DNA from 3 places in the Heyndrickxia sp. FW510-T9 genome. Region 2 is predicted to be linked to each of the others. Evidence: riboswitches for the same ligand, from Rfam matches in the RefSeq annotation. Region 2 holds a riboswitch; each other region holds the start of a gene.
The links. A riboswitch is a leader RNA that binds a small molecule or an ion and turns the genes downstream of it on or off. The one in region 2 is predicted to bind cyclic di-GMP.

Region 1 (11,837 bases), on a different contig from region 2:
TTCTCGTGTTTCAGTTTAATGAAACGCGAGAACCGTCCCCATGTTTCACCGACCATGTTTCCAAGGAGGAAAATATGACTACAAAACGCATTTGGTTATTGTCGTTTGTTTTTGGGACAATTGCTTCACTTGTTGCTTATTTTGTTTTATTTTCAAATGATTTAAGTGTGGCTAAGACTACCTCTTCCACGAAGGGAGAATCGACGCCGGTGGTGAGTAAGGAAAAGTCAGAAGATGCACCGGAAATTGTGAAACGTAAGGTACCTAACCCGCTGCTTCCAGTTAGTGAAGGGATGCGAGCCATTTCACTCAGGGTTTCACTTGAACAAGGAGTATCAGGGTTTGTTGAACCCAATTCATATATTGACATCATTAGTTATGAATCCCGTATAGATGGAAAAACAAAGAAAGAATATCGATCAGCTAAATTACTATTACAGAATAAAAAAGTACTTGGAATAGGTAAGTCATCTGATGGGGATGATTCTGCTCTTCAATATGAAACTGTAACGATAGAAGTGACAGCAAAAGAAGGAGTGATGTTAAGTTTAGCATCAGAAGATAAGGGTGGCTTTTATTTGATGCTTAGAAATGAAAAAGACCAAACAATAGAAGAACAAAGCATCAGCTTTACTAGAGAAGTCATTAAGGGGGGACAGTAATGATATTGAACTGGATGTATTTTGCAGATTCAAACTCATCTTCCTGCGGGGAAGTAGAGATGCTTCTTAATAAAAAACATGCCAAGTTAAACAGTTTTCATCAACTGGACGATCTATTGCTAAATTTGGAAAATAACAATCATACTGTACTTTTTCTTAACACGAGTACTGTTTATAACGTTTATGATCTTTGCCAATCACTTTCTATTAAGTACCCTTATGTTTATATCATTTTAATGGTTACTCCGAATATGGAAAATATCAAAAAGGGAATGAATGCAGGAGCATCAGACCTGCTTGGTTTAGGGGATGAATTAGAAGAAACGCGAGACTGTATAAATCGTGCAGAGAAATATATGCGTGAGCGAGAAGATGAAAAAAATAGTGCGAACTTTAAGATTCCAAGAAATAGTAGAGTCATTTCAGTTTGTAGTCCAAAAGGAGGCATTGGCAGAACGGTTACAGCAGTTAATTTGGCAACGGCATTTTCAAAACAAGGGAAAAAAGTGGCGATTATGGACGCCAATCTACAATTTGGAGATGTTGCTATGTACTATGATTGTAAACCGAAGGTGTCCATCTATGAATGGATAAAAGAGGGCTTTGAACGCAATCAAGACTCAATCGAAAAATATTTAGTTCAACATTCAAGTGGAGTATCCATTTTGGCAGCACCTCAACGTCCAGAGTTTTTTGAAATGATTAAAGAAGAACATGTGAAAGAGGCCATAAATGAATTAAAAAAAAGATTCGATTTCGTTTTAATTGATACACCGGCAAACTTGTCTGAAATTCATTTACGCTGCTTGCAAGAATCGGATGAGCTTCTTTTACTAGTTACTAGTGATTTACCTGTATTAAGAAGTAGCAGACTTTTTATCGAAACGATAGAAACCTTTCAGTTAAGTAAAAAAGTGAAATTAATTTTAACTCGCGATGCAAAGAACAAAAAAATTGAGGGGAAAAAAATTGAAAATATTATGGAGTTACCCATTATCGAATGCATACCTAATCATGAATCATTAGTTTCATCTTCTGTGAATCAAGGAATACCATTTGTTCTTTCACGTTCGCGAACACCAATTTCAAAGGCTATTTTTTCCTTATCAAAACAACTTTTAAAACCACCACTCGATCAAATGATGGGACCAAGGGGACAAAAAAGCGTTGGTTTTTAAAGTATAAAAAAATATAAGTCTATTATCACTTAAATAATTTGACAAGTTTAACCTTGTCTAGCTACAGCGCCTATCGGCTAGCGGATTTCTACGTCTCCTCCCTACGATAAGTCAACATCAGGTGAAAATGGTAGTTCAATTTTCAATAGCTCGTGAACTACCGAGCACGGTTTCCTTTATCTCAGTCGAAGACTACGAAATCCGTACGCTAGAGCTGCGTCGCTTGCGCTTTTCTTAATTATTCGAAAGTAGGGATTACACGAAATGGCACTCTTTAATCGAATCATTGAAGATGAGAGGATAGATTTTCCTTCACAAGAAGGAAAATTTATAAAGGCTTTCCGCACAAAAGAGATGAAGGATTTGCAAGGAAAACTGCACATCTATTTAATAGAAGAAATCAAGAAGAGTCCTAGTATGGATGAAAAGGAAGAAAAACAAAAAATAAAAGAACTGGGAGAAGAGTATCTCAATCAAGAGAGTAGCAGGCTAACATTTGAAGAGAAAATGTATTTACTTGAAACTGTTGAGTATGAATTGTTAGGATACGGACCGATTACACCACTATTAAAGGATCCATCTGTTTCCGAAGTAATGGTAAACGGACCGTTCGATGTGTATTTTGAACGTAATGGGAAAATTGTAAAAAGCGATATTACCTTCAGGGACAATCAGCATGTAGGACGTATCATTGAAAAAATTGTTGCTCCTATTGGGAGAAGGGTGGATGAGAGTTCCCCGATGGTAGATGCACGATTACCAGACGGGTCACGAGTAAATGCCATTATCCCACCATTGTCTCTTAAAGGAGCTGCAGTTACGATCAGAAAGTTTTCAGAAAGTCCATTCACTGTCTCTGATTTGATTCAATTTGGGACGTTAAATGCAGAAATGGCGGAGTTTTTAGAAATATGTGTTCGTTCACGCTTAAATATTTTTATAAGCGGCGGCACCGGTTCGGGAAAGACTTCCTCGTTAAACGTATTATCGTCGTTTATTCCTGCAAATGAACGAATTATTACCATTGAAGATGCAGCAGAATTGAAGCTAACGCAAGAACATATTGTCTCATTGGAATCACGTCCCCCTAATGTAGAGGGGAAAGGTGAAATCACTATAAGAGATTTACTCCGAAATGCACTAAGGATGCGACCTGACCGGATTGTAGTGGGAGAAGTTCGCGGGGCAGAGGCACTTGATATGTTACAAGCTATGAATACAGGTCATAGTGGAAGCTTAAGTACTGGCCATGCTAATTCACCGCGAGATATGTTAGCTAGAATTGAAACAATGGTATTAATGGCAGGCTTTGACTTACCGGTTCGTGCTATTCGTGAACAAATTTCCCATGCTTTTGATTTGATCGTTCAACAAAAGCGCTTAAAAGACGGAACAAGGAAAATAACGCATATCACCGAAGTTCTTGGAATGGAAGGTGATACGATTGTTCTACAGGATTTATTTGTTTTTAACGAAAAAGGTAAAAATGTGGATGGGAAAATTGAAGGTGTGTTTCATGCAACTGGTTTTCGTCCTAAATTCATGGATCAATTTGAATTGAATGGTTTTAACCTTCCCGCTGCATGGGTGAACGGAGGATGGTAACATGACGAAATGGATATTGGTATTTTTTTTCTTTTCCCTCACATGTTTAATATGCTTCCTTTTTTTATCTAAGTTTGGAAAGAAAAAACGGACGATTCGTAGAATGGAAGAGTTCATTCCTGCTCCAGAAAAAATAACAGAAGAAGCCCAAAAAAAGAAAAAGGAATTCATCGTATCAAATGTTTCCAATCTTTTCAAAGGATTCCGTTATAGTGAAAACACAAAAACTTTACTAGTTCAGGCAGGTACATCCATGCAACCGGAAGAGTATTTGACTTACCGTTTCATCAGTTTACTAGCACTAGTGTTGATAGTCATTCTTTTTCGATTTTCATGGTACTTGATTTTACCTTTTGCTATTGTCGGTTTTGTGATACCTACTTTTTATCTTTCATATAAACGTAAAAAAAGGTTAAATAATCTCCCACAGCAAATTATTGATACTCTTGGCATGATGTCTAATTCAATGCGGTCAGGGTTTAGTTTTTTACAAGCAATGCAACTAGTAGGAAAGGAAATGCCTGATCCTATAGGGCCGGAATTCGAACGTGTCGTTCGGGAAGTAGGTTTAGGAATACAGATGGAAAAGGTATTTGAGGATCTTATACTACGTTTACCTAATAAGGAACTGGAGGTTGCGCTACAAGCCATTATGGCTCAAAGAAAAAGCGGCGGTAACTTGTCTGAGCTGTTAGAAACACTGGAAGATACGATTCGGGGAAGAGTCAGTATTCTTGGAGAGCTAAAGACATTAACAGCACAAGGAAAATTATCCTCTTTGGTCATTACCTTTCTACCGATAGGAATTGGGGGATATCTCTACTTCATAAATCACGATTATTTTGCACCAATGTTTCATCATCCACTAGGGATCATGTTGATGATTTTTTCTGTTCTGTCAGTCATGTTTGGCTGGGTGTTGATTCAAAAGATTATCAAAATAGAGGTGTAAAACATGTTATCCATCATTTTTATTATTTTTTCTGTAATTTTTTTCATGTGTTTATCCGCTGGAATATTATTTTTCCTTTTCGGCAGGAGCATTTCCTTTCAAAAGAAGGTTGATAGTTACTTTACTCTGAAAGAAACTCAAGGGATTGAGAAAGAACCTTTGTTTAAAAAAAAGCAACGAAAGCGGTCAACGGTACTACAAACTTATTGGCTGAATGGAACGGAATTAATAAATAAAAAAACTTCTTCCACCAAACGTAAAAAACTGGAGTTACTCATTCGCGAAGCAGGCTTCTCTTCTAAGTTTTCTAGTGCTGATTTTCGGCTATTTCAACTATTGCTAAGTATAGGAGGATTTCTATTTACGATACTTCTCCTTTCTCCAATGGTGGATGAGAAAAGTATGCTTGTGTTGCTGGCATTTGCAATTTGCTTTCTTGGCTACCGGTATCCACTCTTCTTTTTAAGTAAAAAAAAGAGCAAGCGCATTAAACAAATCAATGTGGATATGCCCGACTTTTTTGACACCGTCAATCTACTTATTGAAGCCGGTAACAGTCTGGATGCGGCAATCACAACGGTGTGCCACAAGGGAAAAGGCCCGTTATCGGAAGAATTTCTCATTACATTGGAAGATATGAAACTAGGAAAGACAAGGCGTGAAGCTTTTTACGAATTGCGTAGAAGAGTTCCTTCAGAACCCCTACAAAGTGTCTTGGCTTCTCTCATTCAGGCTGACCATTTAGGAGTGGGAATGGCAAAGGTACTCAAAAATTTAACAACTAGAATTCGTGAACAAAGGAGGGAAGCTGCTAGAGAACAGGCAATGAAGGCTCCGGTTAAAATGTTATTTCCAATGGTAATATTCATCTTTCCATCCTTGTTTATTGTTATCCTAGGTCCTATGATTATCAAATTGCTGACCACTGGATGGTAATGTTGATGCTAAAATCTGGGTGCAAGTCTTTGGGTGCCTGGCACTCAAAGAATTTTTGAACATGTCTCAATTGATTCTAATTATGTCGTAAAATGAAGAAATCTTATGCTTTATGCTTTTTGTTAGAAATGATACAATTTTATAACAAAATAAAAAAATTCTGATAAAGGCAAACCTATTGAAAAGTAGGGACGCAAAGTCTCAGGTCTAAGGGAACCCTATGATGGCTGGACTGCCGGATTTATTCAATTATTGAGGGGTTGTTCAATTTGAAGTTTAAATCCATTATCTGCTTTTTGCGTCGAAAACATAGGTACAGCTATTACACACATACATGCATAACATGTGGAAAAATACATAGGAATGTTGATCTTTGAGCCTAAGGCTCTATTTTTTTTTGCATACACATATAGTCAAATCATAGCGATGTATGAACATTGAAGGAATATTCCCTTTTTAAAATTAATAGAGTATTATTTGATAGTGAAAGTATATTTAATAGTTCGAATTTTCGAAAGGTGATAGAGGGATATGGACAATGTTTCATTAAGAAGGCAATATGATTTAGATTGGATTCGTGTGTTAGCTACCCTTGGAGTATTTCTTTACCATTGCTCCATGTTTTTTAATCCATTTCCATGGCATGTGAAAAATAATGTGTTAAATGCTAGTGGGATTTTAGCTTTCTCTTTATTTGTTGGCGCATGGATGATGCCGATATTTTTTGCAGTATCAGGGATAGGTGTTTCTTATGCCTTGAAAAAAAGGAAAAATACTGAGTTTCTTAAGGAGCGAATGATTCGGTTATTTGTACCGCTTGTATTTGGGGTGTTTGTCCTAACGCCACCGCAAGTCTATATGGAACGTGTATCTCACCACCAGTTTCACGGTTCATTTTTTAGCTTTTTTCCTCATTTTTTTGATGGTGTGTACTTGGATATTGGAGGTACAGGAAATTTCGCATTCTTCGGTTTGCATTTATGGTATTTACTTGTACTAATAGTCTTCTCTATTATTGCATTGCCGCTATTTAGAAAGGTATCTGGAAGGAATAAATTTGGAATTCTCCACCTGTTTCTACTTCCCATTATTCTCTTTGCATCTGGAATTATAAAGACAGTTAACTTAGGTGGATGGGATATCGTATTTTATTTCATTATCTTTCTGTATGGTTATTACTTTTTTTCCAGTGTATCCTTTAAAACGGTTATTAAATCAACCATTAAAATACACTTTAGTTTGGCACTTTTAACCTCTTTGGTTTTTATCTCTTGGTATTTAAAAGGAATGCCGCAACAAGACTCTGTTCAGGATTATATATTCTATGCAATTCGTATCATTAATTGCTGGAGTTGGATATTATGTATCTTTTATTTAGCAGACAAATACTTATCAAATACGAATCGATTTTTGAAGTACGGAAGTGAGGCTTCCATGCCATTTTATATTTTACATCAACCGGTTATTTTGTTGCTTGGTTTTTTCATCCGTGACTTATCTTGGCCAGTACCGATTAAGCTAATTTTCCTTGTTCCAGTCGCCTTTATCATTATCATGCTTTGCTATCATTTCGTCATCAAACGAATCAACGTATTACGATTTCTATTTGGCATAAAGAAAAAGGGAAATGAAACGGAGGGACGGTTCTACGGTTTCAAAACAAGGAAACAAGCAGCCGGTGGATGAACCTGCGTAAATCCGTTTCATCTGCACGAAATATTAAATGAACCGCACGAAACGGCGGTTCAATCTGTACAGAAAATTAGATAAACTGCACGAAACAAAGTACAAACTGCACGAAATAGGTAAAAAATCACACCGAACGTCTTATTCGCTTAAATAGGAATTATACAAGATATAAGTATTCAAATTGATGGCTTTTATCTTGTTTAGCACCATTTTAAAGCTTAATGTATTCCATTAATAATTTTTAACATAAGCGTCTGATGGAATCCGATCATACAGATGAAATATTGTAATTCACTTCCCACATTTACATATCTATTTGCAAACTGATTTTTTGGTGCATTTACCTAAAAAATAAATATAATCCAATCCAGTAAAATGATATATTAATCTAGTTCAAACGTATAAAATATTAATTATAGAGATTATTTCCGTGTTCTGGAGATTTTTTTAAGGGGGAAGAGTATTGAAAAAAGCATTTATTTTTTCTTTAGTATTGATACTGAGTTTGAGCTCTGGAATCTTTTCTTCATTTAAGCATGGAAAAGTATATGCGGAGTCTAACCCGGTTGAAATCGGATTTGTACCAAGCGATACGGCTTTGGATCCCAATAAGCCAGTGGTATATATGACCAAGCTTGGTAGTAAAACTATTTATTCCGTCAATTATGAGACGGGTGTAACTAAAAAATTGATTTTGCCATATGCAGCTGAAAGACTAGAGATTTATAAAAATAAGTTATATGTGACACAAGTTAAAGAGAGCCATAATAGATATAATTCTGGACCTTATTCCGGTGTAGTTGCGGAGGTTGATCTAAAAGATTTTTCTACCATACAAATGATTGATATAGATACCGATCCATTTGATTTGGCTTTTGATCCAGATGGTTATATGTATATATCTCCCGGATCAGGACAGTGGGGCCATTTATCGGTTTATTCCTTAAAGGATAGGAGGGTCATCCCGCAGAAAAAGAATTATTTGATTTATAGTAAGTCTTATATTACATATAATTCAAGTGCAGAAAAACTATATTCATATGATACAACGGGCACACCAGTAGTTCTTTCGACATTTGAAATAAAAGGCCATCAATTCGAAGATTCCGATAGAACCAATATTTCGTGGGACTACAATCTAAGTCCGTTTGCGCGAATTACGCCGGATGGGCTGCACATGTATAATAATAATGGCTTAGTAATGGATCTTTCACCGATCAGTTCTGGGGATACGATACTTAATGTTAATTTATATAAAAAATACAATGATTATGCATTTGACTTGGCTAACCAATTAACTTATGCGGCGAATACAAATACTGGGATTGAAATATATAAATACAATTCTAACCAATATCTTCGGACTTTTATGCAAAATCTGAAGGTGCAAACTCTTTTGTATCAAAATGGGCTAATTGCCATCTATAAGGATAAGGATGATAAAGTTTATCTAGAAAAAATAAGAGATGCGGCTGATCAAGAACCACCTTCCATTTCGATTAAGTTAAGCAATACTGCTTATACGAATCATGATGTAATCGCCACTATCACAGCAACAGATAACTATGCGATTAGAAGGATTACATTGCCGGATGGATCAAGCGTTAATGGATCAAAGGCAACCTTTTTGATCAATGAAAATGGTGGATACATTTTTACAGTTGAAGATATAAACCATAACATTCAAACGAAAACCATTTCGATTATGAATATTGATAAAACACCACCTAAGGTTTCTAGTAGTTACCCAAAGCCAATCAATAACACTGTAACGTTAACGGTATTAGCCGAGGATGATGATTCGGGAATAAAATTGATTACAATGCCAGATGGAAAGATAGTGAATTCTTCCTCCTGCAGCTATACAGTCATTAAAAATGGCACCTATAAGTTTAAAGTGGAAGATCTTGCTGGTAATGTGACAACAAAATCCATAACCGTAGACGATCTTATTAATCCAGATATTCCAACTGTCCATGAAATTGGCGATTCCTCCAAAATAATTGAAGGAAAAACTTCAGCAAATGTGGATGTTTATGCGAAAGTTGGAAAGGATATCATCGGGAAAACAAAGGCATCTTCCATAGGAAACTTTAAAATAAATATTCATAGCCAAAAAGCGGGTACGAAGATAACCGTTCTTGCAATTGATTCAGCGGGAAATCAAAGTCAAAAAACAGTAACAGTTGTGGATAAAACACCTCCAAGCATTCCGGTGATCCAAAACGTTACAACGAAAACAAAGACCATTACCGGTAATGCTGAAAAAAGCTCTATTGTCTATGTGTATTATGATAATCAATATATCAACAAGTCAAAGACAATTAACAAGGGACAAGTGGCTCTTTCATTAAAAGGGAAACACTTAAAGAAAGGGCATACTTTAAAGATATATGCGGTCGATTCTGCGAAGAATAAGAGTCGGGTACTTTCTGTGAAGGTTAAGTAGGTTCGAACGTTGCCAGAATTATCGTCTTAGAAATAGAAACATGGGGACGGTTCTATCGTTCCCATGAATACCTAAAGAAACAAGAGAAGGTGATTCAATCTATTATCACTTAATGACCTTCTGCCAAGTAATATGGAGAATTGTAACCTTTGCAACCAATTATAGAGTATTTTCTTCCTTCAACTAAGATTTTCTCACATCTAATTGTTTTAATTTCTCCCTTCCCGTAGTTATCCCTAGTATTATCTCTTGTAACTTTTAGCTGCTCCCCGTTAAATGTTAAATCAGTTAGTATCGGGTCCCCTTCTTTTGTGTAAGCAACCACACGAATACTATCCTTTTGGCCAGCTTCTGTACGTTTGATAAATTCTTTTAATCTAGTTTCGTTTTCAATATCGCCATTATTTCTATTCACAATATCATTTTTAGTTGGAGTATAGTTTTTAGAAATATTATTTGAATTGGTACAACCAACAAGCAACATTATACAGACTGCTATTAAACTTAAATACCTTCTCATTTACTTTCCCCCTTTGTCTAAATGAACTATTGCTACAAGATATTTATTCTTCAACAAATTTGTACCTTTTGTCGAAGGGTGAATTTTCAATATTCGGAAATCCACAGATACAAAAGGATACTTACAATTTTTTGTAGACTCCAATGGAGATAGAGTTAGCAATACCTTGTTCCCTTTTATCATAAATATTACCAGGATTATCTAAATATTCGCCGCTTGGTAAGTTAACTCGAAGAATACTTGTATTTTTTATAGCATTGATTGGGACTATTATTATTAAATAATTAGAAAAAAAATAGCTCCATTATTGATAGATTTAATACTAGATTTTCTAATCATCATTTTCATCTTCATGTTTGCATAAATTGGAACATTAATATTTAGAATATTATACCATCTTACAAACGATGTGGTAGAGGGGGAATTTGGGGATGCAAAGTGTTATCTAATTCCAATGAGAAAAATAGTAGATTATGGCGTTGCTTGGATGAATGAGAATAGGGTTTAGACAGCATTTCAACATCAATAAAGGTAATGTAACTTTTAAATTTCTAGAATAAAAGTACGTCTTTTATATCTTGCATCTTAAGGTAGGACAAGTTTTCATCTTTTCCGAAAGAAGACTCCCTCTTCTATCATGTCTAATAAGAGGGAGTTCAAAGCTAATCGATAATAAACTTTTCTATTTCATTGGATAGAACGGCTGTATCCCATGGACCCCAGAAATAGTGTACCCCATCAAATTGGAGCCAAAACTTATAAGCAATGGGTTCATCCGTGTAGAAAACCATTTCATAGTAAATAGGATCTCCATTTGCGGTATTGGGATTATAATCTGGCTGTGTGTTGCCATTTTTTAAAATAGTAAGGAACTGCTGAATTTTCTTGCTGTTCTTTATTTCTCTAATACGTTCTAATTTTTCCGCATTATGGTCTTTATAAATTTCAATACGGTTTACTTTACTTAAAGGCATATCTTTGAAATTCCAACCAGACTCATCATCCGTTTGCACAGAGTACACACGAAATCCATGAACCGCACCTGCCGCCTTTACTGCCAAGAGCTGTGGCTTCCCTTTAATAGCATAAATCGCAGTTCCTTTTTCGTGATAAGCAGCGTCCCCGTCTTTCGTTTTATAATTTGGATCATCAACATTATCTGCTACTTTAAATCTTACCTCGCCGATCTTTTTTCCTATATATTTTTCATCGGCTAAAGCTACTGTACCAATTCCATCATACTTCTTACCATCCCATTTAATGAAATCCACCCAATCTATAGAGATATGAGTTGATGAAGAGCATCCGGATAATGTTAGTAATACTAACAGAACGAACCCTATTTTCCGCATGGAAATTCCCCCCTTTTTATATTAGACGTTCCATATGTGCATTTGATTCGGAATATATTAAGAAAACAAGGGAAAACAAGGGGACGGTTCTCGTGTTTCAAATTATGACTGATGAAACTGCACTGATCTGGTTCAACAGTTCGAAACTTTAGATAATCCGCCCGAAACGATGATTCGCTACACGAAAAGTTAGGTGAACAGAACGAAACTTAGGAAAAACGCATAAATTGATGGTTCAACTACCCAAAACATGGGGGAAACAAACATGTGAAAGGTTCAACCGCCCGAAACGTTGGATGATCCGCCCGAAATGATGATTAAACCGCCCGAAATTTAGGATAAACCGACCGAAACAAGGCTTGAATCGACCGAATTGGGTAAAAAGTCCCACGAAACATGGGGACGGTTCTATTGATTCCCAATCAAGTAAACAATCAAACATTTAATGAACCTGCACGCATTTGGTTCATCTACACGAATTGTGGATGAACCTA
Region 2 (9,324 bases):
ACGGGTATTTAATTGAACATTAATAGAATATTAAATTCTTTATAATTCGTCAACTGGTAAATCACGCTAGAGCGTTTTCTAAATCTTCAAGAAGATCCTCTATATCTTCTATCCCAACAGAAATACGGATAAGTCCATCTTCTATTCCTAATTCATGACGGCGCTCTTTCGGTATGGACGCATGTGTCATTAAAGCTGGAATAGAAATTAAGCTTTCCACTGCCCCTAAGCTTTCTGCAAGTGTAAAGTATTTTACCTTTTTCAGCACATCCAACGCTTTAGCTTCTGAGGCAACTGTGAAGGAGATCATACCGCCAAACCCTTCCGCTTGTTTGCTGTGGATGTCGTAGCCCGGATGGTCCGCTAGGCCAGGATAATAAACTTTTTGCACATTTTTATGTTCCAACAAAAAGTTTACTACCTTCTTCGTATTTTCTTCAATCTCTTCCATACGAACGCCTAATGTTTTGATTCCACGAATCAACAACCAGCTATCTTGAGGTCCGAGAATACCTCCAGTGGAGTTTTGAATAAAATGAACATCTTCCCCTAACTTGTCATCATTCACAACTACAAGGCCCGCTACAACATCGCTATGACCACCAATATACTTCGTTGCACTGTGAAGAACAATATCTGCTCCAAGTTCAAGTGGATTTTGCCAATACGGAGTGCTAAAGGTATTGTCCACAATCAGCTTAAGATTATTTTCTTTGGCAATTTCACTTATCGCTTTGATATCAGTAATTTTTAAAAGAGGATTTGTTGGTGTTTCTACATAAATTGCTTTTGTATTTGGTTTTACTGCATTTTTCACAACGTCTACATCGCTAGTATCAACAAAAGTTACTTCCAAATTAAATCGATTTAAAACCTTAGTCATAACACGAAAAGTTCCACCGTACACATCATCCGTAGCGATAATATGATCCCCTGCAGAAAACAATTGCATCACTGCGGTAATAGCTGCCATCCCTGAACCAAAGGCAAATCCTCTGCTCCCACCTTCGATATCGGCAATTAATTTCTCTAATGATTCACGAGTTGGGTTACCAGTTCTTGAATATTCATATTTAAAATTACCTACTCCGTCTTGCTTATAGGTACTTACTTGATATATAGGTGTGGAAACAGCGCCTGTATAAGGATCACGACTAATTCCACCATGAATAAATTTCGTTTTTTTCTTCATGTTAATTCCCACTTTCATATAGGTCTTTTCTTACACTCTGTTGTTTTGTAAACGAAGATCTTATAAATATCCTTATTTGGGTTAAGAATGAATAATCTTTTTAAAGATGCCCCGAAGATAAGTCTACATTAGGCTTTATAACATTTACGAAAAACAACAGGTTAAAATCGGCTTTTGGATTTTATACAATCTATAAGAAATCAACCTTCATAGATTTTACTGCTAATATAACGCTCACTACTATCTGGAAAAATCGTCACTATATTTGTTCCCGCCTTCGCCTTCTCTGCTTCACGTATGGCGGCTTCCAATGCTGCACCTGAAGAACTTCCAACTAATAGCCCTTCTAGTTTTGCTAATTCAGCCAAACGCGTAAATGCTACATCGTCCGGAATGGTATGAATTGCATCAAAGTATTTTTTATCCATAAAAGGAGGCAAAAATTCCATTCCAATGCCTTCTGTTCGATGAGAACCTGCCTCTCCACCATTCAATATCGATCCTTCTGGCTCCACAATGACCGTCTTCACATTAGGAAGCTTTTCTTTTAAATATCGAGAGGTTCCCATAAAAGTTCCACCAGAGCCTGCTCCAGCAACAAAAACATGGATGTTCCCTTCAAATGCTTCATAAATTTCAGGTCCGAGACTTTCATAATACGTATCTGGATTAGCAAAGTTTTGGAACTGTCCTGGATAAAAAGCATCAGGAATCGTTTCTAATAATTCCTTCGCTTTAGCAATCGCGCCCCCCATGCCAAGTTCAGTAGGAGTATTTACCACTTTTGCCCCGAGTGCTCTCATTAATGTTTGCTTTTCGAAGCTGAATTTCTCTGGAACAACAAACACTGCCTGAACACCAAATTGAATGGCAGCAAGCGCAAGTCCTATTCCTGTATTTCCAGCAGTCGGTTCTATGATTGTTCCACCTTTTTTCAGCTTTCCTTCAGCAAACGCCCTTTTAAGCATATATTGTCCTAAACGGTCCTTCACACTTCCACCAGGATTAAAATACTCAAGTTTTGCAAATAAACGTACTCCTTCGGGCAAAGAAAAACTTGTAATCTCTACTATTGGTGTATTACCTATTAATTCATGCACATTTCGCGCGAATTTCATTTTAAAAACCTCATTTTATGGAAGGCTCTTTTCTTAAATTATGTTACTTTTGTAAATGAAAATCCTATTAACCATTTCATTCGGCTTAAGAACAGAAATTCTTTTAAGAAAAGATGCCCCGAAATTAAATCTAATTTGGGATAAAAAACAAATGACGAAAACCAATAACTGGTACGAAAACAGCCCTATGCAAAGATTTCTGTCCATTCATTTCTTTTAGATAACATTTTTCTAGCAATCTCTTGTGCACCTTCTAAGCTATGGCTAGTAGCCCATCCGCATTGTACTTCATTACATGCAGGAACTTCGGTTGCTGTAAGGACATCATTCAATGTTTTTTCAAGTATTTCTAGAACTGCTTCGTAATCATCATGATTGATGACCGATAAATAGAATCCAGTTTGGCAACCCATTGGGCTGATATCCACAATTTTATCGGTATGATTACGGCTAAATTCTGCCATCATATGCTCTAAAGAATGCAATGCAGGCATTTCCATATGCTCTTTATTTGGCTGGCAAAAACGGATGTCATATTTGTGAATAACATCTCCGTTCACCCCTTCTTTCACTCCAGCCAGACGTACAAATGGTGCTTTTACCTTTGTATGATCTAAATTAAAGCTTTCTACATTCATTTTCTTTTCAGTTGTCATGAGTTATTTCTCCCTTCTTTTTTGCATCGATTAACCAAACAAATGGATTTAATTTTGTAAAAGAGACCTCAAATCCGTATTTATCAAATATATGCTGTAAAACAGGAATGGTTGTATAGTATTCCCGTTGTAAATCTTCTGCAAGTCTATGAAAATTCCTCTTCAAAGAGTCGTTTATTTTTTCTTGTTTTGCTTCTTCTGTTGGAAAAATCGTATCCGCAAAAACAACCTTTCCGTTCTCTTTTAATATTTTGCTATATTTTTGGATAGCTAAATCCTTTTCCTCATCTGTTAAGTGATGAAAAGCATATGTGCTCACTATGGTATCTATAGCTGCTTCTATTTGCGGAAATTCAAGAAAATCTCCATCTAAAATAGTGATGTTTTTCATTTTTTGTTTTGCAATAGCTCGCATCCCTTCAGATGGCTCAATTCCAAATACATTCAGTCCTTTATTATTTAAAATAGCAGTTAAATTCCCAGTACCTACTCCAAACTCCAATACATTTCCAAAAGAATTTTCGGCTACTGTGGAAAGGATTTTATCGTAATCTATAAAAACTTCTTCATACTCGGGATCATTGCCAGTAACAGTTTGGTCATAAGAATGGGACCATTCATTAAAAAGCTCATTGAATTCTCTACCCAATTCAATTCCCTCATTTCCTATAAATTAACTCAGAATTAACTTTAGCATGATTTTAACTAAAGAGCAATTAAGAATAATTGGCAAGATACTTGGAGAATATGAGACCGATTCCTTTTCTTTTTTTCTTATATATATTACATTAATGATGAGGTGGTATTAATGACAATATTAAATGAAATTCTATCGTACAATAAGGAATTTGTTGAAAACAAAATGTATGAAGGATATACAACCACAAAGTTCCCTGACAAAAGATTAGTCATCCTAACATGTATGGATGCAAGATTAGTGGAGCTGTTACACAAGGCAACAAATACGAAAAACGGAGATGTGAAAGTGGTAAAAAACGCAGGAGCGATTCTTACCCATCCGTTTGGAAGTATTATGCGTAGTCTGCTTATCGCAGTATATGAGCTGCAGGCGGATGAGATTATGGTTATTGGTCATTATGGCTGCGGAATGAGTGGCTTAGATGGTGAGCATGTGATTGGTAGTATGAAACAAAGAGGAATATCAGAGGACACATTTAAAACACTTGAATATTCAGGAATTGATTTACATCAATGGCTTCAGGGCTTTGAAAATGTACAAGATAGTGTCCTACATAGTGTGAATATGATAAAGAATCATCCTTTATTGGCTGAAGGAGTTCCTGTTCATGGACTAGTTATCGATCCAGAGACAGGAAGGATAGATGTTGTTTCAAATGGATATGAATAAAGAAAATACCCCTGCATTCGCGGGGTTTTTTCTATTTACGTCTAATCCACTCTTTATTTTCGTTAATCCCATGTAATATATATTGAAGGTAATTAGTGGTATCTGAATTACGGCTTTTAATAATTTGCAGCATCTCTAAAAGTTCAAGAATTTGTCTTCTTGGAATATTGCAAAGAATATAATCAACGATTTGATCTCCTGGTAATTCAATCTCCTTTTTTTGATTCGCCAAAAACGTCAAGGAATTTGCTGGAAAAATATACGAATTTAATTGTTGTTTTATTTGATTATAGCTATATCTATCTGACTTATGATTTACTTCGATTAACATTTTCTTATAAATCCTTCTTTCTATATACAATTTTCCATGGCAAGAAAAAAATAATTGTAGGCACCAAAGTCATATGAACTTTGAAGTTTAAAATGGTAATTTTTGTCATTAGAGCTTCAGCTTAATGATTAGGAAAGGTGTGACGAGAAGCTAGGGGAACGGGTGATGACTTTTCGGTGAAGGGAGCCAAATAGCTGCTTACTTACTATAGAAAGGCTATTCCTTATAATAATATAACCAATATTGAATAGTAGGTTATTAAAGTTGTGCAACCCGGCGATCATCATTCTTATGAACCTAAGACCCGTAGCTTTGCGTCCCAATCTTTCGAAAGGTTTGCCAATATTAGTTTCTTTATATTCATTACAATATCACTATTTTATTACTCATATCAACAATTTTTAACAATAAATGATAGAGTTCGATAATTAAAGTAAACTTTCAAAACTATTTATATATTATATTATTTGTTATAATTTTTATTATTTATCATTTTTAAGGAGCTGATTCATTGCTACATCATTTAACTGCATTTCTGTATTTTGTTGCAAGTGAGATAAAAATACAGAAATGAGAGGGATAATAGATGATTTATGAATTACCGTTTCAAGATTTTAATAAGATGAATAGCTTATTTAAAAAACTTGAACTCCACCCAGTCATTAACGGTGTAATTAGTGGAACAAACCGTGGGAGAATTTTTGTGAATAATCTCGAAAAACCAACCACTGTATTAGTGTGGGCTATTAATGAGATGTTTTACTTAGCGGGCGACAGTCAAAATTCTTCCTTTCTTGATTCCTTGGAAAAATATATTATTGATGAAATTACCCCAAAAGCGCTGCAGATTGGTGAAGAGTATTTCAATTTGGAGCTAATTCCACATTTCAGCTGGGAAGCAGCTTTACGAAATATTTTTCGCAAAATTACAGTGCAGCAAGGAGAGCGTGTTCCTTTTAAGTTTCATAAGGATCGTTTTGAGTTGCTTCAAATGAAGAAAGTAGCACCTTTTGGATATGAAATTGCAAAAATAGATGAGACTATTTTACAAAAAGATTTGTCTCACATTATCCAAAACGAGATTCTTAAGTTTTGGAAAACGTTGGATTCATTTTTGGAAAACGGAATTGGCTATTGTGTTCTAAAAGACGAAGAAGTGATAGGAACATGTATTTCAGTATTTGTCGGTGGGAATGAATATGAGATTGGCATTAATACGTATAGTACGGAGCATCGTGGCAAGGGACTTGCAACATTAATGGCAACATCGTTCATCGAAGAATGCTTAGCTTTAGGAGGTAACCCTCACTGGACAACGGAAGTTTTTCGGAAGGATTCAATTGCCATTGCGGAAAAATTAGGCTTCGAAAAGCTAGACCATTATCCCGTATATTTTTTTCCATTGAAATGATAAAAAGACAAGGTGCGAACCTTGTCTTTTTACTCAACTATAATTTTAATAAAGGTAGATAGGGACTCTTGCGGTTTAATATAAACTAATTCTTCTTTTTGATTAAACTCAGAAGTTTTTGCCATCCAAGGCTCGATACAGACAAATTCCTTTCCTTGTTCAGTCCAACAAACTACATATTTAAATTCATCACCATATTCTAATGAAATCCTCTTATTTGCTTCCTTAAGTTTAAATTCTATTTCATTTTTCGTAGCGTCCAAAAGCATCAAGGATTCTTTTTTATCCGATAAATCAATTGTTCCTGTGAAAGCTTTTTCTTGATTATCGTTGTAGTCCAAATATTTTTTTGCATCAGAGCTTAATGTTAACGTTTTTTGAGACGTTTTGAAATATGGATGAAAGCCTGCATAAAATGGCATGTCTACACTGGAAAGATTTTTATACTCTTGTTCTATGATAAGTATATTCTCTTCTAAGATATATTTATAAATGACCTCAAAATCAAATGGATAAGATTTTCTCGTTTCCTCATTACTTTTTAAGCTTAAAGTAATGGATAATTCTCCTTCAGTGTTGGTTTTCACAATTTTCCACGGCAAATTTCTAGCAAATCCGTGATTTTTCATTTCATAAAGCCTGCCATGTAATTCATACTCGCCATTTTGCAATTGTCCACTTATCGGGAATAAGATCGGTATCCCTCCCCTAATGTTTGCTTCTCTATCTACGAGAGTTTCCCTGTTTAAATAAAGAATCTCAGTGCCACTGACCCCGAACTCTGTGATTATTCCACCACGTTCAGGAACTACTTTTATATACGAATCTCCATCCCTTAATTCGTATATTTTTAAACTATCTTCGATTCGTTGTTGAATAGAATACATTGCACCTATCTCCTTTTGTTCCTAAATCGTTGTTGTTGCTTCCATCCACTATTATGTCATATATTATTAACAGATTGCATTTGTTCGAAAAGGAGACCATTATGCGGAATAAAAAAAAGCAAATCATATTTTTTCTTATTTGCATTGTATTTATACTAGGTGGTTTACTCACCGGAATTTATTGGATGACACATGTTGACCAATTTAAGAAAAATGGTGCGAGTGGAATCAATACTGTTACTTATACTAAAAGAGTTATGTAGAAGGATTTGATAACTTACTTTGATTTGAGAAGGGGTAACGGGGATAGATTTGTGTGTTTCGTTACCGCTTTTCCACTTTTGCCTGGTTTTCGGGCACGATTCTTCGACTATTGTTACCGTTTCTCCACTTTAACCTGGTTTTCAGGCACGATTCTTCGACTATTGTTACCATTTCTCCACTTTAATCTGGTTTTCGGACACGATTCTTCAACTATTGTTACCATTTTTCAGTTTCATCCTTGTTTTTTGGCACATTTACTCGCTGATCGTTACCGTTTTCCCGTTCTTTTTCTCTCTTTGGGCACATTCAACCAATGATCGTTACCGTTGTTAGATGCGCACCCCGATTTCGGAAGGGTTAAAAATTACTACCAGATTCTTTCGAAAACTAATATCATACTATCCTTTTTTTGTCATCTTTATTTAATAATTGCATCTAATGATAATATACACTCTTTAAAGGTGGTGACTAATATGTGGATTTATATTGTCCTGGCAATCGTCATTATCCTTCCAATCATTTTCTTTCGTGTTTCTTCCAATACAACAAAACAGACAAATAAAGATATTGAAAAAAATCCTTTTGACCATCGGAATAATCCTCCGCCACCGCCTTCTGGACCTGGAATATTCTAACTATCGCACCATTTTGGTGCTTTCTTTAATGTAATTGTGACAATTTTGTTTCTCATCTAATTCTCATTTATTTTTCATCAATTTTTAGGTTTGAAAGATTATGATGTAATTGTTAATAGGACAAGCTAGTAATTTTCCTACTTGATTATGGTCCCCTCCATTATCAAGTAACCCCCTTATTTAAATACCCTAATCCTTGTTCCGGCTAAAATAGCCGGAAATTTTTTTATGCGTTAATATACAAATAAAGAAAGGGGAACTGAGCATGTTTGATTATAGAATATTTTATGAAGCACCTGCACCTGAAGAATATAATGAACTGAGGGTCAAAGCAGGATTAAGCTCTAAAGATCTCAACGCTTCTAAAACAGGTCTGAAAAATTCAGTTTTTGCTGTTACCCTTCGATTCGGTGAAAAACTAATCGGGATGGGAAGAATCATTGGAGATGGAGGCTGCTTCTATCATATTGTAGACATTGCAGTTGACCCCGCCTATCAAGGAAAAGGACTTGGAAAAACTATTATGTCTAAACTGACAAATTACTTGGATGAAAATGCACCTGCAAATTCATATGTAAGTTTGATTGCAGATTTGCCTGCAGATCAACTATATAAAAAGTTTGGGTTTGATTATACTCAGCCAAGATCTGTTGGGATGTTTAAAAAATACTAAAAATAAGGGTATTCAAAAGTACCCTTATTTTTCATTTAAAATACTCTCTTCTAATACCTCAAATTTGTCTCCGTATACTTTATCTAGATGAAATTCCCCCCATGCACATAAAGAATCTAAAATATTTTTTAAACTCCATCCATACTCACTCAATTCATATTCTACTTTTGGCGGAACTTGATTATAGATAATTCGTTTAATGACTCCATCTGCTTCCAATTCTCTTAATTGCTGTGTAAGCATCTTTTGGGTAATTTGCGGCATAAGCCTTTTTAATTCACTAGTCCGTTTTTTCCCATGCGTTAAATGACATAAAATAACACACTTCCATTTTCCTCCGATTACTTCCAGTGTTGCTTCCACTCCGATGTTGTACTTCTTCTTTGGCATGATTGTTCCTCCAATTCTATAGGAACTAGAAAGTGCCTATAGAACTCTTAGGTACCTATAGCACTTTAAAGTACGTACTTTTCAATACAATTTATATATCACATAATAGCATTTGTTGACGGGAAAGTTCACTCATTTTATTTTTTCAATTACACCATACTATATATACATTTTTTAAGGAGGAGACAAATGACAGCAAATAAAAAACGAAGTACTTTTGCCTTATTAGCATTAGCTGTAAGTGCATTTGCAATCGGAACAACCGAATTTATTAGTGTTGGTTTATTGCCGTTGATTGCGCAAGATATGAAAATCTCTGTTACGACAGCGGGATTAACGGTTTCCTTATATGCTTTAGGAGTAACTTTTGGGGCGCCGATATTAACATCTTTGACATC
Region 3 (11,837 bases), on a different contig from region 2:
AGCACACCAAATGGCATGGCCCAATCCTTTCGGTTCCATTTGCCTTATATAATGAATATTTGCTAATTTAGAGGGTCTTTGTACACTTTCTAATAGATCCAGTTTTCCTCTTTTTAACAATGTTAATTCTAATTCTGCCGCATGGTCGAAATGATCTTCAATCGCACGTTTTCCCTTTCCAGTGACAATAATAATATCCTCAATACCTGATTGAAATGCTTCTTCAACAATATATTGAATCGTAGGCTTATCAACAATCGGAAGCATTTCCTTTGGCATTGCTTTTGTTGCAGGCAAAAATCGTGTCCCAAGACCCGCTGCAGGGATGATTGCTTTCTTTATTTGTTTTTTCACGCATTTCTCCTCCAAAAAACGGACTTTATTATATATATTGATGGGTACTTGTCATTTAGTCTTTTTTTTCATTAGGTGGTTATTCGCCATTATGACCATTTTTTCACTTGTTTTTTCCTGATTATCTCAACTTTTTTATGTATAGGATATTTCTTTTAATGAATGGACTGGTAATAGAGGAAGAAAGTTCAAACGGATGCTAGGTACTTCGTTAAAAACAATCATATCAAGCAACGGGCACTTTTATGGTGAAATGAGAAAAAACAGGAAAAATAACTGACTCATTTAGCAGAGTCCTAACCCACAAAATTTTCATGACAAATCACATATAGGCTTGACGACTAAAATTAGTTTAATCGAACATTTTGGGTAACCTATCGAAGCATTTGGGGACCGTAGTGGAGGTGCAAGCGCATTTTCGGTATCCTAACTAGGCTTTTGGTTACCTTAATGGAGGTGCAAGCGCATTTTCGGTCACCTATCCAGGCTTTTGGTTACCTTAATGGAGGTGCAAGCGCATTTTCGGTCACCTATCCAGGCTTTTGGGGACCCTAATGGAGGTGCAAACGCATTTCCGGTATTTTAACCAGACTTTTAGTTACCGTAATGAAGGCTCAAACGAAGCGCATTTTCGATCACCTATCCAGGCTATTGCAATAAAAAAAACACACTGCGATTTCAAGTGTGAAAACCAGTGTGTTTTACTATATTATTTGATTGTTAATAGTTCTAAAATGACAACGTTATTAAAATTGTCTGTTCTTAGCATCTCTTAATTTTCTGTTGCTTGTTTCGTAAATGTTTGTTTTGCATCCTTATCTTGCGTTACTACACCCGCTGGTTTCACACGCTTCATAAAGAAGGCAAGAATAAAGGCAACTAAAGCGATACAAATCGATATTTTGAAGGAATCATTTATGCCTTCTACCATTCCTTGCAAAGCAATATGTTTGTTCATTGCAGCCATTTGTGCAGCATCAGGTTGACTAGTTAGTTTTTTCATAGCTGCAGCGCCTAAGTCATGAATATGTGTTTTAGCACGATTTGACATTACTGTTATCAATAGTGCTGAACCAATTGCACCGGATACTTGCTGTAACGTATTGTTCATTGCCGTACCGTGTGGATTTAGGTGTTGTGGTAATTGATTTAATCCATTTGTCATAACTGGCATCATTACCATCGACATTCCAAACATACGAGCAGTATAAAGTAATATTAATTCCGTATACGTAGTGGTTAATGTTAAGGTACTGAAGAAATAAGTTGTAATAATAGTGATTCCTAATCCAGTAATCGCTAAAACTCTACCACCAAATTTATCAAACAGCTTCCCTGTAATTGGGGACATGATTCCCATTAATAGTGCCCCGGGTAGCATCATTAAACCTGATTTGAGTGGTGAGATTCCTCTGATAGTTTGAATATACATTGGCAATAATAGCATGGCTGAGAACATCGCCATCATTAGCACCACAGAAATAGCTGATGATAATAAGAACATCGGATATTTATATACCCTAAACTCCAACATAGGTGTTGGAATCATAAATTGACGACATATAAAGCAAATTAATGAAATTCCACCAACAATTAGTGTTACATACACTTCTGGAGAACTCCAAGCTTTATCACCAGCGGAGCTAAATCCGTAAAGAATTCCTCCAAATCCGATCGATGATAAAATAAACGATAATGGATCAAGGTTAATATTCACTTTTTCCTTTTTATCTTTTAAAAGGAAGAAGGCAAGGATTACAACCAAAATAGCTATTGGCATCACGACATGGAAAAGTGTTCTCCAAGAGTAGTGCTCTACAATCCATCCAGACAAAGTAGGTCCAATTGCCGGAGCAAAAACCATTACTAATCCAAATAACCCCATTGCAGCTCCCCTTTTTTCAATAGGGAATGAAGTTAACATCACATTCATTAATAATGGCATCATAATAGCTGAACCTGATGCTTGAACAAGACGTCCAACAAGAAGAACCCAAAATTCTGGTGAAAAACCAGCTACAATTGTACCTATCGTAAATAAACTCATTGCGACTAAAAATAGTCTACGGACTGAATACCTTTGAATAAGAAATGCTGTTGCGGGGATCAAGACCCCATTCACAAGCATGTAACCTGTAGCAAGCCATTGTACTGTTGGCATGGTAACATCAAAGCTTTTCCTAATAGACGGTAGTGCAATATTTAATAGTGTTTCATTTAATATAGAAATAAACGCTCCAATTAAAAGAATGACAATAATCCCATATGGAGGTTTTTTCGTCTCTAAAGTTGTTTCCACTTCTTATCTCCCCTCAATGAACCAATAGTCCATTTTTTTATACAAATCGTTAAAGCATAATGAATATATTAAACCCATCGTTCTATTTTTGCAACTAAAAATTCCTGTCATTTATTAGGTTTGTTTTCAATATTCATTTACGATAGTATTAAGTTAGACCATGAGTCTAATTTTATTTTAAGGTGATTTAAATGAATGATCGAAAGCAGCATGTCATCAAATTAGCTCATCAGCTATTTATCGAAAAAGGATTTCAATCTACATCTATACAGGATATTTTAGAATATAGTGGTATTTCAAAAGGCACTTTTTATAATTATTTTTCTTCAAAAAATGAATTACTTATGGCTATTTTTCATTCCGTTCAAGAAAAATTAGAAATAGAACGAAATAAACTTTTGATTGGGAAAGAACGATCGAATATTGATATATTTATTAAACAACTCGAGCTGCAAATAAAATTAAATAAACAAAGTAAGCTGTTTGCTTTATTTGAAGAAGTATTTGTATCAAATGACGTTGATTTTAAGGATTTTTTAAAAAAAGCGCAATCATCACAGCTTAATTGGACTTTTCATCGTCTTGTTGATATTTTTGGAGAAAGTAAGAGGCCATACTTGTTAGATTGCACTATCATGTTTACAGGTATGCTACATCATTATTTTCATTATTTCTTTAAGCAAAAACAACCAGGACTTACCATTCATCAAGTGATCCGTTACTGTATGAACCGTCTTTCAAACATGGTTGAAGAAGTAGCATCTAACGGGGATCAATTATATGACCCTGAGCTAATGGCAGCTTGGTTTCCTACTTCTAACGATGACCTTAGAAACTTCAGAAATACTCTTGAACAATCAATTAATGATTTAAAAATAATGATTAGAAAAGATCTTCATGTGGAGCAGCAACAGTTGAAGTGGATAGAATTACTGGACTTTGTTCAGGAAGAAATGCTGCAATCTAGGCACCCTCGCCACTATTTGGTTGAAAGTGCTCTCGATTCTTTAGCAAATGAGAAAGCAGAGCCGATTTCGAAGGAGTATAACAGGTTGAGAAAGTTTATTCATGCTTATTTTAGTCAAGCGAATCTCTAATTCTATCGAATGGATTCCTTGTAATTTCCATGTTAATCAGATCGAAAGGCAGCTTGTTCGCTACAAGCTGCCTTTCTTATTCAAGCTTTAATCTCAACCGGTTTACGAATATTTTTCTCTTTATACATGTTTTGATCAGCCCTAATAAATAGTTCATCCATCTTCCCAATAGATGAGACTTCATAAGCATAACCAATTGAAATTTTAATCATGAAATTAGGATGTTTCATATTGTAGTTTGCAACTTCTTTTCGTAAATTTTCTGTAAAATCGCACAAAGAAATAAGATCGATTTTCGTTAACAGAAAGGCAAATTCATCTCCTCCGATTCTTGAAAGCAGAACCGTTTCATTGGAAAAACTATCAAGTAGTTTCGATGTTTGAATGATCAATTTATCACCCATTTGGTGCCCATAATTATCATTCATCCATTTCAATTCATCCAGATCACATAATATGATAGCAACGGATTCATCTGTTTCTTCATTATAAATTCTCTTCTGCTTTTCAAAAAAAGTACGATTATATATACCTGTAATTGCATCATGTTCAATTTTATATTCTAGTTCCTGTTGTAAGAGTACTTTTTCATCGATATTTCGAATAATCCCCTGAATGGCAACGATTTCGCCGTTCATGTATATCGGGGTTGAATATTCCTCAAACCATTTGTACATACCATGTTGATCCTTCCATCGCATAACAATCGGTTTATTAAAATCAATTTCTCCAGATACTTTTTTCTTTAAAATATGAGAGTCATCAGGATGAATAATTTCGAAGACTGTGTAAGGATTTTTTATACTATCTTTTACAAGATTAGGTCGCAACATATCATCTAATGCAGGACTTATATATCGATATTTCAGCTGTGGTTTTACATCGCAATAATAAATAATGTCTTTTGAACTTTCCACTAGATTGTAGATCCGTTTTTCATTTTCTGTATTCTCGTAAAATCTTTTCAATACCTTTCTTTTTAACGGTTCTGAATAAATCACTCCGATGATAAGTCCAACAATGCCAATACCAAAGCCTATCATGCCTTCTCCCCCAAGATTGTTTAATGGCATTACTTATTAAATGGTACTTTTCGTAATTTGTTTTAAATTCTTAACAAGGTTTACCTTTCGGGGCATCTTTTCTAAAAAAATGTATTCATTTAAAAAAATATAGTCAATACCAGAGGCTTCTATATACAAAAACAATAAAGTTTAAGAAAAGATCCTTATAAATAGAAAAGAGGTAGTCCGAAAACGAAACTACCTCTTAAAGTATTTTCTCATTTTTCGGTAACCCGGCTACCATAGTAATTTACCTTAGGCCCGTAGCTTTGCGTCCTTATTTTTCAATAAGTTTGCCATTATCGTTATTTTAATTATTAGTATATTTTAATTATATACTTTTTAGGAAAAATTATCAATTTTTTTACCAAAATAATGCACATTTTATAGTACTTTAGGATTATAAATTTTTTTCCATATTTTTTTACAAAAAATGCATCATTTTATAAAAATTGCAGAGTATATAAATATTCTATTAGAAAAGGAGATGAACTACGTGTTAATCAAAATGAAGGCATTATTAATAGTGCCACTATTCTTACTCATTTTAGGGCTTCCTGTTCATGCAGAACCACTAAATGCTGATCACCAAAAACAGGCTGTTAAGCTAACAAAGCAACAACAAGCAGAATTAACTAAAATGCATCTTGATATACTAAGTAAGAAAAAACAGCTTATTATAAAGTATATGGAATACGGTGTTCTGCCAAAAGAAAAGGGCAATAAGATCCTTGAAATGATAGATGAGCATTCTAAAGAAATAAAAGAACATGGTCCTCTCACTCACTGGGATAAAATGCATCACCACCATCATCACGATCACGACCATGATGATGATGACGATTAATGAATAGACTTACAAAAAAAACCAATGTTTCATTGGTTTTTTTATTTTTCGGGTGTCTAGCACTATTAAAGATATCTGATATAAATATAGACCATGGAAATCGCGACACTGATGAACATAATTGGTAGTCCGATGAGGGCAAATTTGATAAAGGAAATCTTATAGCCTTCCTTCCCAGCCATACCGGCAACAATGAGGTTGGCGCTCGCACCAATTAATGTTCCATTGCCTCCAAGGCATGCGCCTAAAGCTAAGCTCCACCAAATCGGCTCCAAATCATGAATGCCAAGGGTCCCCATTTGTTCAATTAGCGGAATCATGGTTGCAACAAAGGGAATATTGTCCACAAATGCTGATGCTATCGCACTTAACCAAAGAATCAGAAAGGATGTAGCCGTCTCCTGTCCACCAGTTAAATTAATTGCATACGAAGCAACCTTTGCAATAACTCCCGTCTCGACAAGACCTGAAACAAGGACAAAGAGCCCGATAAAGAAGAAAATAGTAGTCCATTCCACTTTAGTTAATGCATTTTCAAGATAACTTTCTCCCGCCATTATTAATAAAAGAAATGCACCCATTAAAGCAATTGTTGCTGATTCAACACCGATTATTTGGTGTATAAAGAAACCTATGATCGTTAGTCCCATTACCGCTAACGATTTTATCATGAGCGTTCTATCCGTAATTTCATCTCTTTCATTAAGCTGCATAATCCTCTCTCTTATCTCATCTGTGACATGAAGCCCCTTTCGATAAAAGAGTATCAATAATATCATGGTAACTACCATGATCAGCATCACGATAGGAGCCAAATTTGTAATGAAATCCATAAAGGTGATCGATTCAACAGCGCTACCGATCATTATATTTGGCGGATCTCCGATCATCGTTGCCGTTCCACCAATATTAGACATCAGTATTTCCGAAATAAGAAATGGCATCGGATTAATACTAAGCTGTCTTGTGATACTAAATGTTATGGGAACCATGAGGAGCACCGTCGTTACATTATCTAGAAACGCCGAACCGACCGCTGTGATGATTGATAAAACAATTAAAATGGAAAGCGGTCTTCCTTTTACTTTTTTGGCGGACCAAATGGCAATAAATTTAAAGACTCCTGTTTCAGCTGTAATCGAAACAATAATCATCATCCCAATTAACAAACCGATTGTATTAAAATCAATATGATGAATAGCAGATTCTTGATCCACGATCCCAAGTAAAACCATTAATCCGCCACCAATCATGGCAATAATGGTTCGATGAATCTTTTCTGAAATAATTAACCCGTAAGTTAATAGAAAAATAATAACAGCAAAAATCGCTTCGTTAGGCATATACATCCCCTTTTCTTACTAAATACAATGTTATTTTTTATCAATAAAATAAAATCATTCCTAAAAAACGCAAAAAGGAGCCCTATATGACAGGCTCCTCCAATATTACACGTTCATATTCAATTATCATTAATGGTATCAAAAAATTCCACTTTTTGCAACAATTAACCATTCATATATGATATTGTTAAAGTTGGATACACTAGAAGGTTATCCCATTTTCATAAGAATTAAGCAAAAGGGAAAAATACATAAAAATTGTTGATAATCAGGAGAGGATTAGAAATGAAGAAAAAACAATTTGCTGTTTTTGGATTAGGTCGCTTTGGCGGAAATTTAGTGAGGGAGTTTAACAAATTATCAACTGAAGTACTCGCTGTAGATAAAGATATTGATAAAGTGAATGAGCTTGCACAATTTGCAACTGCTGTAGTGCAAGCAAATACAATTGATGAGATAACTTTAAAAAACTTAGGAGTCCGCAATTTTGACTTAGTTTTTGTATCCTTTGGGGATGATATTGAAGCAAGTATTCTTACTTCATTATTATTAAAAGATATGGGGGTCAAAGAAGTTTGGGCAAAGGCTCAAAATGCGTATCATGAAAAAGTATTAGAGAAAATCGGTGTTGATAGAATCATTAATCCCGAAAGAGATATGGCAAAAAGAATTGCCCATCATATTGTTTCAGAAAAAATATTAGATTATATCGAACTTTCGAAGGAATATGGCATTGTTGAAATCATGGCAACCGAGAAAATCAATCTTCGCACATTAGCCGAACTCGATGTCCGAGCGAAATATGGATGTAATATTGTCGCTATTAAAAGAGGTACGGAAATAGTTGTTTCTCCTATGGCAGATGACAAGATTTATAGAGGGGATGTATTGATTGTTATTGGCAAAAACGATGATATAACGAGGTTAGAGGAAGAAGGTGTCTAAAATAAATGCAAGAGTTATTCACCTTAACCCTGCCCAGCTACTCATTTTAGTATTTTTTACAGCAATTCTTATAGGAACTTGTCTTTTAAAATTACCGATTGCATCCTTCCATTACGTTCGATGGGTGGATGCTTTATTTACCGCAACATCTGCAATGACGGTGACTGGTCTTTCTACAATTGATTCTGCAAAGGAATATACATTGTTTGGTCAATTTGTCATTATAAGCTTAATTCAACTGGGCGGTTTAGGAATCGTTTCATTTGCATTGTTAATTTTTATCATGCTCGGAAAAAAGATTGGCTTAAAAGAACGCATTCTCATCCAGCAAAGCTTAAACCAAACATCGATAGGTGGTGTCATTAAGCTTGTTCGCAACCTTTTTCTGTTTTCCTTCGGGATTGAATTTATCTTCATGTTGTTTTTATCTATTAGATGGATCCCGGAGTACGGATTGTGGAAAGGTGCCTTTTATAGTTTTTTCCATTCCATATCTGCATTTAATAATGCGGGATTTGCACAATGGTCAAATAATTTAATCGGGTATGTTGGCGATCCAATCGTAAATATTGGCATTACCGCTCTCATAATCCTTGGTGGAATTGGGTTTACTGTCATTTCTGATATTTGGTATAAAAAAAGCTTCCGGAAACTCAGTCTGCACTCGAAGATCATGATTATCGGGACAATTGCGACAAATTTACTCGCAACAATAATTATTTTTATTCTGGAGTATCATAATCCACTTACATTAGGTCATCTATCTACTCCAGATAAAATATGGGGTTCCTATTTCCAAGCGGTAACAACAAGAACTGCTGGATTTGAAACCATCGATCTTAGTGGTTTAAAACAACCTACTGCATTATTATTCTTATTGCTAATGTTTGTAGGAGCGGGCAGTGCATCAACGGGAGGTGGGATTAAATTAACCACTTTCATCGTCATTGTCGTTGCTGTTATGACTTTTATAAAAGGAAAAAAGGATATTGTAATAGCGAAACGTTCTATTACAAATGCAATATTATTAAAGTCATTAGCGATTTCTAGCATTGCAATACTTGGCATTTTACTGTCCGTGTTTATATTGTGTCTAACGGAAAAAGCATCATTTCTTGTGATTCTATTCGAAGTTATTTCGGCATTTGGAACAGTTGGTCTTACAATGGGATTAACTACTAAGCTAACTATAATCGGTAAGCTTATTATTGTGATGATGATGTTTATGGGCAAACTCGGACCATTAACCCTTGCTGTATCCATCGCAAAATCGGAACCATCAAGCATTCGCTATCCGAACGAAGACATTTTAACAGGTTGAACTAAGAAAAGCGCAAGCGCCGCAGCTCTAGCGTACGGATTTCGTAGTCTTCGACTGAGATAAAGGAAACCGTGCTGAGGTAGTTCACGAGCTATTGAAAATTGAACTACCATTTTCACCGAGTGAAATTTGTACTTCCAATTTCACCTGATGTTGACTTATCGTAGGGAGGAGACGGAGAAATCCGCTAGCCGATAGGCGCTGGAGCTAGACAGAGACAACACTAATAAAACAATCTATATGATAAAAAATTTATACTTTCTTACCTTTTCAAAAAGAGTGCGCAAAAGGTCGCTGCCAAAAACAACGACCTTTTGATGCACTTTTTATTTACTTAATTTGAACTTTGATATAACAACCTGCAGTTCATCCGCTAAATGGGATAGGGATTCGGCAGAACTTGTGATTTCTTGCATTGTTGCTAACTGTTCCTCGGAAGCCGCTGCATTTTCCTGACTGCCAGCTGCAACCTGCTCGGTAACTCCCTTGGCATTTTGCATTGCGGAAACAATTTGTGTGGTGATAGCTTGGATTTCCTCCACAGATGCTGATACATCTGTTACCTTGCCCGTTACATTATCAATTGATTTCGCAATTCTAGTAAATGAATCATTCGCTTCGTTCGTATAGGATAAGCCTGTTTGCACTTTTTCATTTCCAGACTCCATCGATAATACAGCATTGTTCGTTTCCTCTTGAATGATTGTAATCATTTTGGAAATTTGGTCTGAAGATCTGCTTGATTCCTCTGCTAATTTTCGAACTTCATCGGCAACGACTGCAAATCCTTTTCCTTGTTCACCAGCGCGAGCTGCTTCAATAGCTGCGTTTAATGCCAAAAGATTGGTTTGTTCGGCAATCCCAGTGATAATATCGGTAATCCTTCTAATTTCATCAGAACGCTTTCCTAGTGTGTGAATAATTGTTGTTGCTTCTTTAACCGAAACATGGATTTCATTCATTTGCGTGACCACATTTGCAATTGATTCTGCACCTTGGTTGGAAAGTGCCCGAGTTTCTTCTGCAGAATGTAGCATTTCCTCACTTGCATCAGCAATTTGATCCATGCCCTCCGCCATTTCGTTTACCGAGGCAGTCATTTCTTTGAAGGTTCTTAGCTGAGTCTCCGTCCCTTCCGCATTTTCTGTAATAACACGAGTCACTTGCTCTGCAGCACTTGTACTTTGTTGAGCACTAGCAGTAAGCTGTTCTGAGCTTGAAGCAACCTGCAAACTAGAGTCGGCGACATTGCGGACAACGGTTGAAAGATCTTGAACCATTTTGTTGAAAGAATTTGCTAAGTCACCAAGTTCATTCTTAGATTTTATCTTTAACGGATCCACACTTAAATCGCCATTTGCAACGACTTTCATTTTTTCAGACACTTTTTTAATTGGCCTAGAAATCATTTGCCCCATAATAATAGCGATAATAATCGCAATGATGAAAGTAATAACGGATATGGTGATAAGCAACATTTGAATTTTATGGACTTTTTCAGTTGTTTCTCTATTAGTCTTCAATAGTTCATCATGTTGGTATTTCGCAAGTGCTTCAATACTTTGTTGAAAGGATAATGTTATATCCTTTACTGTACTTGTCGTGTACAAAGTAAGTTCGTCTAATTTATTTTCATTTTTTAATTGTACTTGATGCTCCACTGCTGCAGTAAACTGATCATCTGTATCTGCTACTTTACTATAAAGTTGTTTTCCAAGAGAACTTTTAATATAATTGCTTAGCTTTTTCATGGTGTCTTCGAAATCACCGTCTGCAACTTGATATTGATTGTAATATGTAGGACTACTTGTTAGCAGGTAACCTCGAATACTCGCGCTTTGCTTAAAATACTGCGTTTCCAGACGATCCGCTAAATCGACTTGTTGGGATTTTTCTGTTAATAAGTCGCTATACGTTTTATCTACAGCTGACAATTCGTAATAGGAAATTCCTGCTAATATTACAAGTAATATCAAAACCCCTATAAAACCCGATAATATCCTTTTTTGAATGGTCCATCTCATGAAGTGCATATCTCCTTGTTAAATATAGTATAAAATATCTCTTATCCATTATTTCGACATATTTCGAGAAATGTTTAGCAGATACTTTTTGAAAGAAACATAATGTATTGGAATTAACGGTTTATGTCATATTAATGTTATCGTAACTCGTGCAAATGGAGGATTAATGGAATGAGCATTGACATTAGACTAAGACCGCTAGAAAGAGAAGATCTAGAATTTATTCATAAACTCAATAACAATGCAAAAATCATGTCTTATTGGTTTGAAGAACCGTATGAAGCTTTTGTTGAGCTTCAGGATCTTTATGACAAGCATATACATGATCAGGGTGAACGAAGATTTATTTTAGAGAAAGAGGATGAAATGATTGGGCTCGTGGAATTAGTGGAAATAGATTATATACATAGACGGGCGGAATTTCAGATTATTATTGATCCAAAACATCAAAATCACGGCTATTCCTTTACTGCTACTAAAATGGCGATGGACTATGCTTTTTCCGTGTTAAACATGCACAAGCTTTATCTCATTGTTGATTCG

Region 1: it holds a riboswitch for cyclic di-GMP, as region 2 does, so the genes downstream of both, AC3WJF_RS07950 (acyltransferase family protein) here and AC3WJF_RS08780 (hypothetical protein) in region 2, are expected to answer to the same signal.
Region 3: it holds a riboswitch for cyclic di-GMP, as region 2 does, so the genes downstream of both, AC3WJF_RS02295 (sensor domain-containing diguanylate cyclase) here and AC3WJF_RS08780 (hypothetical protein) in region 2, are expected to answer to the same signal.

Annotation. Positions count from the first base shown of each region.
Region 1 is NZ_JBYSWK010000011.1:16,702-28,538, reverse strand. It holds gene cpaB (Flp pilus assembly protein CpaB) at 75-662, shown strand; gene AC3WJF_RS07970 (CpaE/TadZ family protein) at 662-1,840, shown strand; gene AC3WJF_RS07965 (TadA family conjugal transfer-associated ATPase) at 2,105-3,445, shown strand; gene AC3WJF_RS07960 (type II secretion system F family protein) at 3,447-4,397, shown strand; gene AC3WJF_RS07955 (type II secretion system F family protein) at 4,557-5,333, shown strand; cyclic di-GMP riboswitch class I at 5,492-5,573, shown strand; gene AC3WJF_RS07950 (acyltransferase family protein) at 5,865-7,019, shown strand; gene AC3WJF_RS07945 (YncE family protein) at 7,486-9,471, shown strand; gene AC3WJF_RS07940 (DUF4362 domain-containing protein) at 9,581-9,991, opposite strand; gene AC3WJF_RS07935 (hypothetical protein) at 10,654-11,343, opposite strand.
Region 2 is NZ_JBYSWK010000012.1:97,171-106,494, forward strand. It holds gene AC3WJF_RS08755 (bifunctional cystathionine gamma-lyase/homocysteine desulfhydrase) at 62-1,192, opposite strand; gene AC3WJF_RS08760 (PLP-dependent cysteine synthase family protein) at 1,393-2,310, opposite strand; gene AC3WJF_RS08765 (S-ribosylhomocysteine lyase) at 2,496-2,966, opposite strand; gene AC3WJF_RS08770 (class I SAM-dependent DNA methyltransferase) at 2,956-3,615, opposite strand; gene AC3WJF_RS08775 (beta-class carbonic anhydrase) at 3,775-4,335, shown strand; gene AC3WJF_RS08780 (hypothetical protein) at 4,367-4,666, opposite strand; cyclic di-GMP riboswitch class I at 4,931-5,017, opposite strand; gene AC3WJF_RS08785 (GNAT family N-acetyltransferase) at 5,253-6,077, shown strand; gene AC3WJF_RS08790 (aldose epimerase family protein) at 6,107-6,964, opposite strand; gene AC3WJF_RS08795 (hypothetical protein) at 7,066-7,227, shown strand; gene AC3WJF_RS08800 (hypothetical protein) at 7,702-7,863, shown strand; gene AC3WJF_RS08805 (GNAT family N-acetyltransferase) at 8,129-8,536, shown strand; gene AC3WJF_RS08810 (winged helix-turn-helix transcriptional regulator) at 8,561-8,926, opposite strand; partial or broken gene AC3WJF_RS08815 (MFS transporter) at 9,032-9,324, shown strand, end outside.
Region 3 is NZ_JBYSWK010000002.1:198,745-210,581, forward strand. It holds gene galU (UTP--glucose-1-phosphate uridylyltransferase GalU) at 1-354, opposite strand, end outside; gene AC3WJF_RS02285 (DHA2 family efflux MFS transporter permease subunit) at 1,127-2,653, opposite strand; gene AC3WJF_RS02290 (TetR/AcrR family transcriptional regulator) at 2,845-3,750, shown strand; gene AC3WJF_RS02295 (sensor domain-containing diguanylate cyclase) at 3,831-4,793, opposite strand; cyclic di-GMP riboswitch class I at 5,039-5,122, opposite strand; gene AC3WJF_RS02300 (DUF2680 domain-containing protein) at 5,311-5,661, shown strand; gene AC3WJF_RS02305 (ArsB/NhaD family transporter) at 5,727-7,004, opposite strand; gene AC3WJF_RS02310 (potassium channel family protein) at 7,290-7,949, shown strand; gene AC3WJF_RS02315 (TrkH family potassium uptake protein) at 7,951-9,270, shown strand; gene AC3WJF_RS02320 (methyl-accepting chemotaxis protein) at 9,597-11,294, opposite strand; gene speG (spermidine N1-acetyltransferase) at 11,466-11,837, shown strand, end outside.